DNA from 2 places in the Lentzea sp. NPDC004782 genome. Region 2 is predicted to be linked to the other one. Evidence: riboswitches for the same ligand, from Rfam matches in the RefSeq annotation. Region 2 holds a riboswitch; the other holds the start of a gene.

Region 1 (7,617 bases), on a different contig from region 2:
CGACCTCGGCGCCGGAGATCGAGGCGTTCTCCTTGAACAGCACGCCGATCGCGCCCGCGGTGAGGAGGAACCTGACGACGCCGTCGTCGTTGGCTCCCGGCACGAACTTCGTGTAGTAGTGCAGGACCGCCGGGACGATGCCGGCCGCGCCGTTGGTCGGCGCGGTGACGACCCGGCCGCCGGCCGCGTTCTCCTCGTTGACCGCCAACGCGAAGAGCGTCACCCAGTCCATGACCCGCAGCGGGTCGGTGACGAAGTGCTCGCCCTCCAGCCGCTTGCGCATCTCGGCGGCGCGGCGGCGGACCTTGAGGCCGCCGGGCAGGACGCCGTGCTCGGTGCAGCCGCGTTCCACGCACTCCTGCATCACGTGCCAGATGTGCAGAAGTCCTTGGCGCACCTCGTCTTCAGTCCGCCACGACAGCTCGTTGGCCATCATGATCTCGCTGATCGACAGACCGGTCTCCCGGCAGCGCGCGAGCAGTTCGTCACCGGTGAGGAACGGGTGCGGCAACGGCGTGGTGTCCGGCTTGATCCGGTCGGTGCCCGAGGCGTTCTCGTCGACGACGAAACCGCCGCCGACCGAGTAGTACACGGCGTGCTCGACGGACTCGTCGCCCTTGTAAGCCTCGAAGCTCATCCCGTTGGGGTGCAACGGAAGCGACTTGCGGCGGTGCATGACGAGGTCGCGGTCGTGCACGAAGCCGATCTCGTGCACGCCGCCGAGCCGCAGCCGCCCGCCGGTGACGATCTCCTCGACGCGGGCCGCCGCGACCGTCGGGTCGACCTCTTCCGGCAGGTTGCCCTCCAGGCCGAGGAACACGGCCTTCGGGCTGCCGTGGCCGTGCCCGGTCGCGCCGAGCGAGCCGAACAGCTCGACGTGCACGCGGTCCACTTCGGACACACGCGCGCCGAGCTTCTCGACGAACATCGCCGCCGCGCGCATCGGGCCGACGGTGTGGGAGCTGGACGGTCCGATGCCGACGGAGAACAGGTCGAAAACGCTGATCGCCACTGATCAGTCCTTGGTCAGTTCCGCGTACTTGGCGGCGGTGAGCAGGTTCTCCGCGGACTCCACGCGCACGCGGAAGAGCCAGCCCTGGCCGTACGGGTCGTTGTTGATGATCGCCGGATCGTCCACGACCGCGCCGTTGACCTCGATGACCTCACCGGTGACCGGGGAGAACAGGTCGCTGACCGACTTGGTGGACTCGAGCTCGCCGCACACCTCGTTCGACACGACCTTCGCGCCCACCTCGGGCAGCTGGACGAACACGATGTCGCCGAGCGCGTCGGCCGCGTAGGCGGTGATGCCGCAGGTCAGCGGGTCCTGGGTACCCGGCGTCCAGTCGACCCACTCGTGCTCGTGGGTGTAGAGCAGGTTCTCGGGGAACTCCACGACGACTCCTCTGGCTATGACGGCTCGGTCTGGTAACAGCCCCCTCCGCCGTGCAGAGTTGCCTACCCCGAGCGGTCTTGCTGCCTGAGAGTGTGCGGGAGCTTGCCCCTTCGGCGCCCCGACTTCTTCGTCGAGGTCTCTCCCACTCGGGTTCTGGTGCCTCACGGGCACCGCGGCCGGTCTTCAGTTCTCGAGCGCGAACGCTATGTGCGGCCACCGCCAAGTGTCAACGCGAGACGGTTGACATCGGGGAGAGCGCTGCCATGGTGAGTGCAGGCAGACATCGGAGGTCTCATGCGGAAACCGTTCATCGTCGCCTTGCTCACCACACTGGTGCTGACTCCCGTCCCCACCGCCACGGCTGCGGAGGCACCGGCTCCCGTCACCGTTCCCATCAGCCACCTCTTCGACAACGACGGCATCGACACGGCGTCGGACCGGACCGGGAACTTCGACGGTTCCGGCTACGCGTTCCCCGCGGAAGCACTGCCGTCCGGGCAGGTCACGGCCGATGGCGTGCCGTACCTCTTCCCGGGAAATTCACAGACCAAGAACAACAACGTGGTCGCTCTCGGCCAGCGGATCGACCTGCCGCGAGGGCACTACCTGACCGTGCACCTGCTCGTGGCGTCCTCGTACGGAGCGGCCGGCGGTACCGCCACCGTGCACTACGCGGACGGGTCCTCGACCACCGGAGCGATCAGCGGGCCCGACTGGTATTCGGGCAGTGGTCCGATCTCCGCGCCGTTCCGGTACTCGCCGGGCGGCCGTGACGAGCACCCCGTGTCGATCGGCACCGCACAACTGTGGGCGGATCCCCAGAAGGAGGCGGTAGCCGTCACGCTGCCGGTGACGAGCCCGGCCGCGGAGGGCAAGTCCTCGCTGCACGTGTTCGCGCTGTCGGTGCAGCCGGCGGGCAAGGGGCAGGTGCTCGCGGTCCGTGCCGCGCGCAGCACGACCAAGCTGCCGCGCGTGGGCGGTCAGACGATCGAGGCGACCGTCGTGAACCTCGGTGACCAGTGGGTGTCCAACATCTCCGTGCGCGCCGAGGGACTGGGGGTCGTGACGCTGCAGCCGGCGTCGGTGAAACGGCTCGCGCCCGGCGAGGAGGCGCGGGTGCGGATCGGGATCCACGCCTACCGGACCGGCACGTTCGACGGGAAGGTGACGGCGCGGTCGGGCCGCGTCTCGGCCTCGCAGAACGCCAGGTTCTCCCTGGGCGTCGCCGACTACCAGGCGATGGACGCGTCGTTGGCCGCGCACGAGTCGCCGTACTGGTTCGACGACGCCAAGTTCGGGATCTTCATCCACTGGGGGCTCTACTCGGTGCCCGCGTGGTCGCCACCGGGTGAGCAGTACGCGGAGTGGTACTGGCAGTGGATGCAGGACCCGAACAACGCGGTGAACCCGTACCACGCGGCGACGTACGGCAAGGACTTCGCCTACGACCAGTTCATCCCGCAGTTCACCGCCGCGAAGTTCGACCCGCGCGAGTGGGTGCGGCTCTTCGAGGAGGCCGGGGCGAAGTACTACGTGCTGACCTCCAAGCACCACGAGGGTTTCGCGCTGTGGGACTCGAAGGTGTCCGGCCGTGACGCCGTCGACCTCGGCCCTCATCGCGACCTGGTGAAGGAGCTGTTCGACGCGTCGCGCAAGTACACGCCGGGCCTCAAGAACGGGCTCTACTTCTCGATGCCCGAGTGGTTCAACCCGGACAGCCCGTGGAGCGGCCACGCGCCGCGCAACCCGTGGAGCGGAGCCCCCGAGCCCTACACCGGCTACCAGGCAGGACGTGACTTCGTGCACGACTACCAGGCACCGCAGATGACCGAGCTGGTCGACGGGTACGACCCGGACGTCATCTGGTGCGACATCGGCGGCGCGAACGACTCGCGGCGGGTGCTGGCGGACTACTTCAACAAGGCCAAGAACCGGGCGGTGCCCAAGGACGTGACGGTGGACGACCGGTGCGGCATCCAGACCCACGACTACACGACGCCGGAGTACGCGACGTACCCGAACACCGTGGTGAAGAAGTGGGAGGCCTCGCGCGGCCTCGACCCGCGCTCGTACGGGTGGAACCGGGCGACGCCGGACTCGATGTACATGACCGCGGACGAGGTGATCCGCACGCTGGTCGACACGACGTCCAAGAACGGCAACTTCCTGCTGGACATCGGCCCGAGGGCGGACGGCTCGATCCCCGAGATCATGCAGCAGCGGCTGCGCGAGACGGGCGCCTGGCTGCGCACGAACGGCGAGTCGATCTACGGCACGACGTACTGGTCGCGGATGGCCCAGCTGGGTTCGCTGCGGTTCACGGTAAAGCCGAACGAGGCCTTCTACATCACCTCGCTGGCCCAGCCGGGCCCACAGCTCGTGGTCGACGCTCCGGTGCCGATCAAGGACGGTGACCGCGTCACGCTGCTGGGCTGCGACAAACCCCTGAAGTGGACCCGATCGGGTGGAAAACTCGTGGTGGACGTGCCTGCGGGCGTCGGCGAGCACGCATGGGTGTTCAAAGTGGCTTTGTCCTGACAGAACAACCGGACAGTGACGGGATAGTGCGATCCGCACGGTGACATGACCTTCCGGCTGCCTCAGATTGGTGCACAGAGGCCAGCCCGAACGGAGGAGTCATCGTGCGGATCGCAGTTCCCCGCGAGATCAAGAACCACGAGTACCGCGTCGCCCTCACCCCGGCGGGCGCTCACGAGCTGACCAGCCGCGGCCACGACGTGTTCGTCGAGCAGGGCGCCGGTCTGGGTTCCGCGATCACGGACGAGGAGTACCTCGCCGCGGGCGCCAAGATCCTCGCTTCGGCCGACGACGTGTGGGCGGAGGGCGACATGGTCCTCAAGGTCAAGGAGCCCATCGCCGAGGAGTACCCGCGGCTGCGCGCCGGCCAGACCCTCTTCACGTACCTGCACCTCGCCGCCGACAAGCCGCTGACCGAGGCGCTGCTCGCGTCCGGCACCACGGCCATCGCCTACGAGACCGTGCAGCTGCCGAACCGCGCGCTGCCGCTGCTCGCCCCGATGTCCGAGGTCGCGGGCCGGCTGGCCCCGCAGGTCGGCGCGTTCTCCCTGATGAAGCCCTCCGGCGGCCGCGGCGTGCTGCCCGGTGGCGTCCCCGGCGTCGCCCCGGCCCGCGTGGTCGTGATCGGCGGCGGCGTGGCGGGCCTCAACGCCGCCACCATCGCCGTCGGCATGGGCGCGGACGTGCAGATCCTCGACACCAACGTCGACCGCCTGCGCCAGATCGACGCCCAGTTCCAGGGTCGCCTGCGCACGCTGGCGTCCAACTCGTTCGCCATCGAGCAGGCCGTCCGCGAGGCCGACCTGGTCATCGGCGCCGTGCTGGTGCCGGGTGCCGCTGCCCCGAAGCTCGTGTCGAACGCGCTGGTCGCCGACATGAAGCCGGGCTCGGTGCTCGTCGACATCGCGATCGACCAGGGCGGTTGCTTCGAGGACTCCCGTGCCACCACGCACGCCGAGCCGACCTACGAGGTCCACAACTCGGTCTTCTACTGCGTGGCGAACATGCCCGGCGCCGTCCCGCGCACCTCGACCTACGCCCTGACCAACGTCACGCTGCCCTACGCGGTCGCGCTGGCCGACAAGGGCTGGGAGAAGGCGCTGAAGGACGACCGTTCGCTGGCCCTGGGCCTCAACGCCCACGCCGGTCAGCTGACCAACGGCCCGGTGGCCGAGGCGACCGGCCTCGTGCACACGCCGCTGGAGACCGTTGTCTGAGACCAACTGAATGAATGAGGCCCCCGCACGCGATCAAGGCTGCGGGGGTTTCGCCTTTCCTCCGGCCAGATACCGCTCGCAGCGCTCGGCGAACGTGAGGTCGTTCGGTGCGAGCCGCGTTCTCGCGATCATCTCGCGCGGGTCGTGCGCACCGGCCTCCACGACGAAGCCGCGGTGCTCGTCGAAGTACGCGCCACCGCCGAGATCCGCTGCCGCGAGTGCGATCGCGATGCAGAGCACCACGCGAGCGCGCCGCAGCAGAGCGGTGACCTCAACGGGCCGCCGGAGCGAGCCGTCGACGGACCAGCTCACGACCGCAGCGCCGTGACGCGCGCCTTGATGCCGTCGATCACGCAGTCCAGCCCGAACTCGAACTGCCCCTCCAGCGACCACACCTCCTGCTCGCCGAGCATCGCGACGTAACGGGGGTGCTTCTCCCGGTACAGGTCGGCGATCTTGCCCAGGTCCGGCGGCGGGGCGTCCATCCCGCCCCTGGCGGTGAAGTTCACCTCGGCGATCGCGTGGCCCATGACGTAGCTGGACACCGCCGACACCGACTGCGCCGCCGCGGCGATCGACAGGCCGGCGCGCAGCATGGTTTCAAGCATCGAGTCCGCCATCGCCACGGCGTTCGGGCCGATGCTGTTGAACTCGCCGATGCCGCGGACCCACCACGGGTGCTTGAGCGCGAGATGACGCAACGAGTGCATCATCCCGCGCAACGCGGGCTCCCAGTCGGCGTCGGGCGCAGGCAGGTCGAACTCGCCGTAGATCTCGTCGAGGCAGAGCTCGATCAACGCGTCCTTCGTCGGCACGTGCCAGTACAGCGACATCGGGGCGGCACCGAGCTCGGCGGCGAGCTTGCGCATGGACAGCTTCTGCAGGCCGTGCTCGTCCAGCACCTCCACGGCCTTGCGGACGATCACCTCCCGGCTCAGCCCGAGGGGCTGGCCGCTGCCGGGTCTCGGTTTGCCGAACCACACGCTGTCCACACCGGCGATCCTAGGCACGTCGCAACAACACGCTGGCCACAACACCTCCCAGGAACACCGCGACCGCGCCGATGACGAGGCTCACGCTCATGCCGGACGAGAACGCGTCGCGCACGACCGTGATGTCCGCCCCGCTGTGCAGTGCTTCGGAGAGGGACCGCGACGGGACGCCGTCCGGCAGCGCGGCGGCGAACCGGGCCGACAACAGCGCGCCCAGCACGGCGATGCCGAACGAGGAACCCAGTTCCGTCAGCGTGCTCGACAACCCGGACGCGATACCCGCGCGTTCCGGCGGGATGGAACCCATCAGCGCGTTGACCGCAACCGGTTGCGCCACACCGACTCCGACGCCGATGAGGACGAGCCCGGCCAGCGTCGGCGGGTAGGTGTTGCCGATCGACAGCAGCACCACGCCGCCTGCGACGATCGTCATGCCGAGCAGCATCGCCTTGCCGGCGCCCAGCTTCAGCACGAGCTGGCCCAGGGTGTTGCTGGTGACGAGCAACGCGATCGCCATCGGCGCCACGCGGACACCCGCCTCCAACGGGCTGTAGCCGAGCACGCCCTGAAGGTGTTGCGTCAGCAGGAAGAGCGAGCCCGCCATGCCGAACGCGGCCAGCACCCCCGACGCCACCGCACCGGTGAAGCGGCGGTCTTTGAAGAACCCGAGGTCCAGCATCGGTTCCGCGGTGTGCCGTTCCCACCACGCGAACGCCGTCATGGCGACCACGCCGAGCGCGACCGGCACCCCGAACTCCGGCGAGCCGAACCCGTGCTCCGGCACCGAGATCACCGCGTACACCAGCGAGACCATGCCGATGATCGACAGGATCGAGCCGACGACGTCGGGCCTGCGCACGGCCGGGTCCTTCGACTCCGGCACCAGCGCCGCGACGGCCGCGATGGCGAGGGCCGCCACCGGCACGTTGATGAGGAACACCGAACCCCACCAGAAGTTCCTGATGAGCGCGCCGCCGATCACCGGACCGGCCGCGAAGCCGAGGCTCGTGACCGCGGCCCAGATGCCGATGGCCTTCGGGCGTTCCCTCTCGTCGAACAACTGCATCAGCACGGCCAGCGTGCCGGGCATCAGCATCGCGGCACCGACGCCCATGAAGCCGCGTGCCGCGATCAACGCCTGCGGCGAACCCGCGCAGGCCGCCACGGCGCTGCCCGCGCCGAAGAGCAGAAGACCGGCCAGCAACGCCTTCTTGCGGCCGAACCGGTCGCTCAGGCTGCCGGTCGTGAGCAGCAGGCCCGCCAGCGCGAGCGAGTACGCGTTGATCATCCACTGGATGTCGGCGGTGCTGGCGTGCAGTCCCGTGGAGATCGACGGGATCGCCACGTTCAGCACGGTGTTGTCGAGCACCACGACCATCACGGACAGGCAGAGCACGCCGAGCACGGCCCAGCGCTGGGGGTGCGGGCGCACCCCGACCTCCTCGGTCGTCGAAGTCATCTCATCCCCCTTACG
Region 2 (7,617 bases):
GCTTCGACAAGGACATCCCGAAGCCGGAACCCAAGTCGAACTGCAACAACCAGTGCGCCACCACGTGGCCGCCGTTCCTGTCGGACACCATCCCGCAGCTCGAGGGCATCGACCCGAGCATCGTCTCGCTGCTCACCCGCGCGGACGGCAAGAAGCAGGTCGCGATCGCCGGCTGGGGTGTCTACACCTACTCGCTGGACCCCGGGCCGGGCAAGTGGAAGGGCCAGGGCGTTGGCGGTACCTGGTACGTGATCCAGCCCAACGGCAAGCGCAACGTGGAATGCCTGCCCCCCGGCGTGACGGCTCCCGCTGCTGGGTGACCCCAAAAACATCCCGTTAGGACGGTCCATCTGAGACACATCACAGCCTGAACGGTCAGACCCCCGGCCCTGGGGAAGGGGCCGGGGGTTGCCGTCGTTTCCGCTCTCGGCGAGGGCCCGCCCGTGGTGGCGGGCCCTCGCCGTTTTCACGGGGTCGTGGTACGTTTTTATCTAGCCAGATAAATTTGAGGGGGTTCGGTGGGGTACACGGCCAAGACGGCCGCGCGACGAGCGCAGATCGTGCGGGCGACGATCGACACGATCGCCGAGCTGGGCTACGACGCGGCGACGTTCGCCCGGATCACCGAACGTGCCGGGCTGAGCAGCCCGCGGCTGATCTCCTACCACTTCGCGGACAAGAACGACCTGCTCAAACAGGTCGTGATCGACGTCTTCACGGCGGCGGCGCAGGTCATGGCACCGGCGATGGCCGCGCAGGAGACGTGGAGCGGCAAGCTCCGCGCGTACCTCGAGTCGAATCTCCGGTACCTGCGCGAGCACCCGAGGGAGATCGCGGCGCTCACCGCGATCGGCCCGCACCTGCGCACGGACGAGGGGGCCCCGTACACGAGCACCACCAGTCAGAACGTCAGCGTCACCGACCTCGCCGGGCTGCTCGCGGCCGGCCAGGACGCCGGGGAGTTCCGCGAGTTCGACACCCGCTCGATGGCGGTGCTGATCCGCGCCGCCGTCGACGCGGCCGCGCAACGCGTGCGCGACGGGTCCGATGTGGACCTGGACACCTACACCAGCGAGGTGGTCACCGCGATCGACCTCGCAGTACGGCAGGGGGAACCGTGCTCAAGAAAATCGCAGTAGATCTGCTCGTGCCGACCGGCGTCTACTACGGCGCCCGTGCACTCGGCGTCGACCAGACGACGGCCCTGGTGCTCAGTGGCGTCGTGCCTGCCCTGCGCGTGGTGCAGTCCGTGATCACCGAACGGCGGATCAACGGCATGAACGCGTTCGTGCTCGCCGCGGTGGCGCTGGGCTTCGCGATGTCGTTCGTCACCGGTGAGCCGCGCGTGCTGCTGGTGCGTGCGGCGTGGGGCACCGCGGCGTTCGGGCTGCTGCTGCTCAGCAGCCTGTGGCTCGCCAAGAAACCGCTGGTCTACTCGCTGGCGAACCAGGTGCTGTCACCGGAGCGGCAACGGATGCTGGCGGAGAACTGGGAGAGGTACCCGGCGCTGCAACGGGTTCTGCGCGGTGTCACGGCGATCTGGGGCGTGATGTTCCTGGCGGACACGGCGGTCCGGGTGGTCATGGCGCTGACGTTGCCGATCGACCTCGTGCCGGCGCTCGACGACGCGTTGCTGGTCGTCCTGCTCGTGCTTCTCGTTCTGGTGCAACGGCTTTACTCCCGGTTCGTGATGCGACGGGCCGGCCTGCACATCAACGGCCTGCACATCACGCCGGCGACATGATCGCGCTCGTCACCGGTGGCGCGCACGGCATCGGCGCGGCCATCGTGCAACGACTGATCGCCAGGGGTGACGAGGTCGTGGTCGCCGACGTCGATCCGGATGGTGAACGCGGCAGCCACTTCGTCCTCACGGACGTGCGCTCGTTCGAGGCCAACGAGAACGCCGTCGCCACCGCGGTCGACCGGTTCGGTGGGCTCGACCTCGCGGTGTTCAACGCGGGCGCGGCCGGGCCGCGCGCCTTCAGCGTCTCGGGCTATCGCGACACGATGCGGGTCAACCTCGACGCCACCGTCTACGGCGTGGCCGCGTGCGCGGACGTGATCAGCGGCGGCTCGGTGCTGGTGGTGGCGAGCATCGCCGGGCTGACCGGCTCCCCCGACGTGTACTACGCGACGGCGAAGCACGCCCAGATCGGGTTGGTGCGGTCCGTGGCGCAGACCCGGCCCGGCTTCCGGATCAACGCGCTGTGCCCCGGCCTGGTCGACACGAGGGCGGTGGCGGCGTACCGATCGGAGCTCGTGGCCGCGGGACTGGCGCTGGCGTCACCGGACGAGGTCGCCGTGGCCGCGGAGACGGTGCTCGGTGATCAACGCACCGGTCGGGTGTGGACGGTGGAAGCGGGCCGCCCGGCCGCGCTCGCGCAGGGGTCCCCCTAGCCGGGAAACCCCTCGCAGCTCACCCTACCCATCAGGTCTGACAGTGCCCTGAGCAGCGAAAAAGGGGGCCCGCAGGCCCCCTTTTCCCGTCAACCGGGTCAGAGCGTCGAGTAGAGCGGGTGCTTGGCCGCCAGCACCTCGACGCGGGCGCGCAGCTCGTCGATCGCCGCGCCGGGCTTCAGCGCCTCCGCGATCACGTCCGCGACCTCGGTGAAGTCCACCTCGCCGAAGCCGCGGGTGGCGAGCGCGGGCGTGCCGATGCGCAGACCGGAGGTGACCATCGGCGGGCGCGGGTCGTTCGGAACGGCGTTGCGGTTGACCGTGATGCCGATCCGGTGCAGGACGTCCTCCGCCTGCTTGCCGTCGAGCTCCGAGTTCACCAGGTCGACGAGGACCAGGTGGACGTCGGTGCCGCCGGTCAGGACCTTCACGCCCGCGGCCGCCACGTCCGGCTGGGACAGGCGGTCGGCGAGGATCTTGGCACCCTCCAGGGTGCGGCGCTGGCGGTCGGCGAACTCCGGGGACGCGGCGTGCTTGAACGCCACGGCCTTGGCGGCGATCACGTGCTCCAGCGGGCCGCCCTGCTGGCCGGGGAACACCGCCGAGTTGATCTTCTTGGCGATGTCGGCGTCGTTCGACAGGATCACGCCGCCGCGCGGACCGCCGAGGGTCTTGTGCGTCGTGGTCGTCGTGACGTGCGCGTGCGGGACGGGCGACGGGTGCAGGCCCGCGGCCACCAAGCCGGCGAAGTGGGCCATGTCGACCATCAGGTAGGCCTCGACCGAGTCGGCGATGCGGCGGAACTCGGCGAAGTCCAGCTGGCGCGGGTACGCGGACCAGCCGGCGACGATCAGCTTCGGGCGGTGCTCGTGGGCGAGGCGCTCGACCTCGGCCATGTCGACGCGGCCGTCCGAGTCGGACACGTGGTACGGCACGACGTTGTAGAGCTTGCCGGAGAAGTTGATGCGCATGCCGTGGGTCAGGTGACCGCCGTGCGCGAGGTCCAGGCCCAGGATCGTGTCACCCGGCTGCAGCAGCGCGAACATCGCGGCCGCGTTGGCCTGGGCGCCCGAGTGCGGCTGGACGTTGGCGAAACCCGCGCCGAACAACGACTTGATGCGCTCGATGGCGAGGCGCTCCACGACGTCGACGTGCTCGCAGCCGCCGTAGTAGCGGCGGCCGGGGTAGCCCTCGGCGTACTTGTTGGTCAGCACCGAGCCCTGGGCCTGCAGCACCGAGACCGGGGTGAAGTTCTCCGAGGCGATCATCTCGAGGGTGCCCTGCTGGCGCGCCAGCTCGGCGGCGACCGCCTCGGCTACCTCCGGGTCGAACTCCGCGAGGGAGGCGTTGAACTGGTCGGACATCTGGAAGAACTCCCTACTTGGCGCGCTTGTAGAACGGAAGTGCGACGACCTCGACCGGCTGCTTCTTGCCGCGGACGTCCACCAGCAGTTGGGTGCCGGGCTCGGCACTGCCCCTCGACACGTAGGCCATGGCGACCGAGTAGCCGAGCGTCGGGGACAGGGCGCCCGAGGTGACCTCGCCGACCACCTCGTCGCCGTTCAGCACCGCGTAACCGTGCCGGGGGGCACGGCGCTCCGGCGTCTTCAGCCCGACCAGGACCGAGTCCACACCGGACTCCGCGACCTTGGTCAGCGCGTCGCGGCCCACGAAGTCACCCGGCTTGTCGAGCTTCACGACGCGGCCGAGGTTCGCGTGGTACGGGGTCAGCGAGGTGGTCAACTCGTTGCCGTACAAGGGCATCCCGGCTTCGAGGCGCAACGTGTCGCGGCAGCCGAGACCGCACGGCCTGAGCTCGTGCGCGGCACCGGCTTCCAGCAACGCGTTCCACACCGCGGCGGCGTCGGCGGGCGCGACGAAGAGCTCGAAGCCCTCCTCACCCGTGTAACCCGTGCGGGCCAGCAGTGCGTCGACGCCAGCGACCGAGGACGGGTAGGACGCGTAGTACTTGACCGTCGAGAGGTCGGTGTCGGTCAGTCCGGAAAGGATCTCGACCGACTTCGGGCCCTGGATCGCGATCAACGCGTAGTCGGTGGACTTGTCGGTCACGACGGTGTCGAACCCGGCCGCGCGCTCGGCCAGGGCGTCGGCGACCACCTGGGCGTTGGAGGCGTTGGCGACGACCATGAACTCCTCGTCGCCCAACCGGTACACGATCAGGTCATCGAGCACGCCGCCGTCGGCCTGCGTGATCATCGTGTAGCGCGCCTTGCCGACCGCGAGCGCCGAGATGTGGCCGACCAGCGCGTAGTCGAGCGCCTCGCCGGCCTGCGGTCCGGTCAGCACGATCTCACCCATGTGCGTGAGGTCGAACAGGCCCGCGGTGGTGCGCACGGCGTGGTGCTCGGCGAGCTCGCTGGAGTAGCGCAGCGGCATCCGCCAGCCCGCGAAGTCGGTGAACATCGCGCCGAGCTGCTCGTGCTCGGCGTTCAGAGGCGTGAGGCGGGACATCAGAACGCTCCTCCAGGGTGCGCCGAAGAGCCGGACGAGGCCGGCTGAGGCAACAGAAGAATGACACGGTCCATCGGAGACTCCTCTTCCTGAGCAGCCTCCCCCTCTGTCATGAGCCTGAGAGCTTCGCCACCTTCAGTGGCTTGCACCGTGGGCGAGGCCGATGGCCTGCTTTCCAGAGTTGCCTTCGTCGTGCGGTATCTGTGCCTGAGAGATTCCGGGGAGGAGTTGCTCCTTCGGCGCTCCGACTCAACGGAGCTCTCCCGCGCGACATCGACGGCCGTGTTCAGTTGGTAGCCCCAGACGCTAGCAGGCCAAACGTCACAGCGGCACGCCCTGCGCCGTCTTCTCGACCACCTTGCGCTCCGCCCAGAACGACAGGAACGGGATCGTCCCGGCGAGCAGCACGAGGGCGGTGCCCTTCATCGACCAGCGCAGCTTCAGCGCCAGGTCGACGGAAATCACCAGGTAGATGGCGTAGAGGAAGCCGTGGACCGGACCGACGACCTTCATGAACTGGCCCATGTCCGCGGCGTACTTGAGCACCATCGCCACGCACAACAGCAGCAGGAAGACACCGACCACGTAAGCCATGACCCGGAACCGGGTCAACGCACCCTTCATCTGCCCGCCTTCGTTCACCGACCGTCCCGCGCGTTGAGGTCCGCGAGCATGCGGTTGTAGGCCGCGAGCTCCGCGTCTTCTTCGTCGTCGAAGTGCTCGACAGGCGCGGGTTTGACGGCGTCAACGGTAGTCACCGGCATCGCGGCGGGTCCAACCGGCTCCGGTGCGGAGAGAGGCTCGTCACGGCGCTGGCGCGCCAACCGGCGGAAGCGCCACACCATGAAGGCCGGGAAGAGGCCGAAGAGCGGCCACTGGAGCACGTAACCCAGGTTCTGGAACGTGCCGCTGGCGGACTCGAAGCGCTGCCACTGCCAGTACGCGAGCCCGCAACAGGCGATCAGAGCGACCAGGCAACCGAGCCCGATCAAGATTCGCTGGGGGGTGAGGAGGCCGCGCACGACCTCCAGACTACTTGGGTTGGGCCTCCGGACAGGAGGCCACCCGTGAGGGTTGAACTCAGGGCTGCCGAATCCACGACAGCCCGTCCATCACTTACGCCACGCCGTCCCGGCGCTGCCTCTGCAGACGTGCGACGCACCAGGCCGCGGCAGAACCGCGGCGAAGGTGCTGGAGAACCGTCATCGGACCCAAGCGCCGTCCGAGGTCGGCAGGGGTCAGGCCCGCCGCGCGGTAGTCGAGCGCGCGCTGGTCCAACGGGCTGATGCCCGCGTCCCACCACTGCTCGGCCTCGGCGACGTCGCCCACCAGCTGCCAGTAGCTCGCCGCGGCAGCGAGCAGTGCCTCGGGTGCCTCCGGCGCCCGCTTGCGCATCGCGGCCACGTAGGCCGGATCCGCCGAGTCGACCTTGACCAAGCCACGCGACCCGCCCTTGTTGCCTCCCCGCTGCACGGGGATGCCGGGCGCCGAGGGGGGAGCCTCCGCGAGCCACGCGTTCTTGATCCGGTTCACCTCCTGCATCTCTGCGTCATCAGACCGTTCAGCCGCCCACTGCTTCAACAGCTCGTGGACCCCGGAGTCCTCGACCATCCATGCCTCCTCGTCGGTCGGGGATCGGCCATTGCAGCGGAAGGTATTCGGTAGGTCTGACAATCGCCAGACCCTGAATCCCCAGAACACCCGTTACCAGTGCGTGATTGGCCTCATTCCACCCATCCGGCTCAACGCGAACGGCCGAGGATCACCCAGTGTCACTAGCTGATCGGGGTGGCCGTCCCGAAGAGGCTCCTGATGAAGGTGATGATCGACTCCGCGCCCTGCCGGAGCCAGCCGAGCACCGTCTGGACCGCGGCAGCGGACTCCTGGGGCCGGGTGATCAGGAGGAACAGCACCAGCGCGACGCCCGCCAGCACTAGCACCTTCTTGAGGTTCACAGGTACCTCTCCGTCCATGTCGGTCACAGGTGGGGCGGCGAACCGCCCGTGTCACCCGACATGGTCCCCCATTCACCCGTGTGATGAACAACGACCACGCCCAACTGGGTTCAGGATCCACCAGCCACGCACGCCTGCGCGACGGGGAATGTCACCCGAATGGCGGCTAAAGGGGTCGATGTCCAGCGCCGATGTCCTGGGCACGAGGTGAACACGGACACCCTCGCATCCCACAGCTTGGACCAGACACTGTTGCACCGGGCCTCACCCGGATGCCGACCACCCGGCATCACGCTCTGTCACCTCGTCGTGTCCTTATTAATGCGCACCCGAGCATTCATCCAATAACTCCTGACCGACGCAGTTCCATAATTTGGGCGTCCGCCACACCCATGTCGGCAAGCACTTCCCCGGTGTTCGCGCCGGTCGAAACCGGAGGCGTCGGAACCGACGTCGGAGTGCGGTCGAAGCGCGGTGCCGGCGCCGGGTGCAGCGAGCCGGAGACGTCCACGAACGTGGCCCGTGCCGCGTTGTACGGGTGCCGCGCCGCCTCGGCAGGCGTCAGCACGGGTGCCAGGCACGCGTCGGTGTCCCGCGCGAGGTCGGCCCACTCGTCCCTGGAACGGGTCTTCACCGCCGCCGCGATGCGTTCCCGCAGGTCAGGCCAGTTCGCCGGGTCGTTGCGCGACGGTGCGTCCTCCAGGCCCAGCACGCGCACCAGATCGGCGTAGAACCTCTCCTCCAGCGCGCCCACGGCCACGTACTTCCCGTCCGCGGCCTCGTAGACGTC

Evidence for each region. Region 2 has a riboswitch for glycine ahead of gcvT (glycine cleavage system aminomethyltransferase GcvT). Riboswitches for the same ligand answer to the same signal wherever they lie in the genome.
Region 1: it holds a riboswitch for glycine, as region 2 does, so the genes downstream of both, gcvH (glycine cleavage system protein GcvH) here and gcvT (glycine cleavage system aminomethyltransferase GcvT) in region 2, are expected to answer to the same signal.

The regions. Positions count from the first base shown of each region.
Region 1 covers NZ_JBEXJN010000025.1:120,485-128,101, reverse strand. The annotation lists gene ABZV40_RS23830 (L-serine ammonia-lyase) at 1-1,012, opposite strand, end outside; gene gcvH (glycine cleavage system protein GcvH) at 1,016-1,396, opposite strand; glycine riboswitch at 1,459-1,551, opposite strand; gene ABZV40_RS23820 (alpha-L-fucosidase) at 1,691-3,934, shown strand; gene ald (alanine dehydrogenase) at 4,039-5,151, shown strand; gene ABZV40_RS23810 (hypothetical protein) at 5,185-5,463, opposite strand; gene ABZV40_RS23805 (TetR/AcrR family transcriptional regulator C-terminal domain-containing protein) at 5,460-6,143, opposite strand; gene ABZV40_RS23800 (MFS transporter) at 6,154-7,602, opposite strand.
Region 2 covers NZ_JBEXJN010000004.1:8,421-16,037, reverse strand. The annotation lists gene ABZV40_RS04835 (hypothetical protein) at 1-320, shown strand, start outside; gene ABZV40_RS04830 (TetR/AcrR family transcriptional regulator) at 519-1,139, shown strand; gene ABZV40_RS04825 (VC0807 family protein) at 1,118-1,744, shown strand; gene ABZV40_RS04820 (SDR family oxidoreductase) at 1,741-2,400, shown strand; gene glyA (serine hydroxymethyltransferase) at 2,499-3,764, opposite strand; gene gcvT (glycine cleavage system aminomethyltransferase GcvT) at 3,778-4,872, opposite strand; glycine riboswitch at 4,969-5,057, opposite strand; glycine riboswitch at 5,058-5,148, opposite strand; gene ABZV40_RS04805 (DUF3817 domain-containing protein) at 5,194-5,496, opposite strand; gene ABZV40_RS04800 (hypothetical protein) at 5,511-5,894, opposite strand; gene ABZV40_RS04795 (helix-turn-helix transcriptional regulator) at 5,989-6,483, opposite strand; gene ABZV40_RS04790 (hypothetical protein) at 6,648-6,845, opposite strand; gene ABZV40_RS04785 (CaiB/BaiF CoA-transferase family protein) at 7,165-7,617, opposite strand, start outside.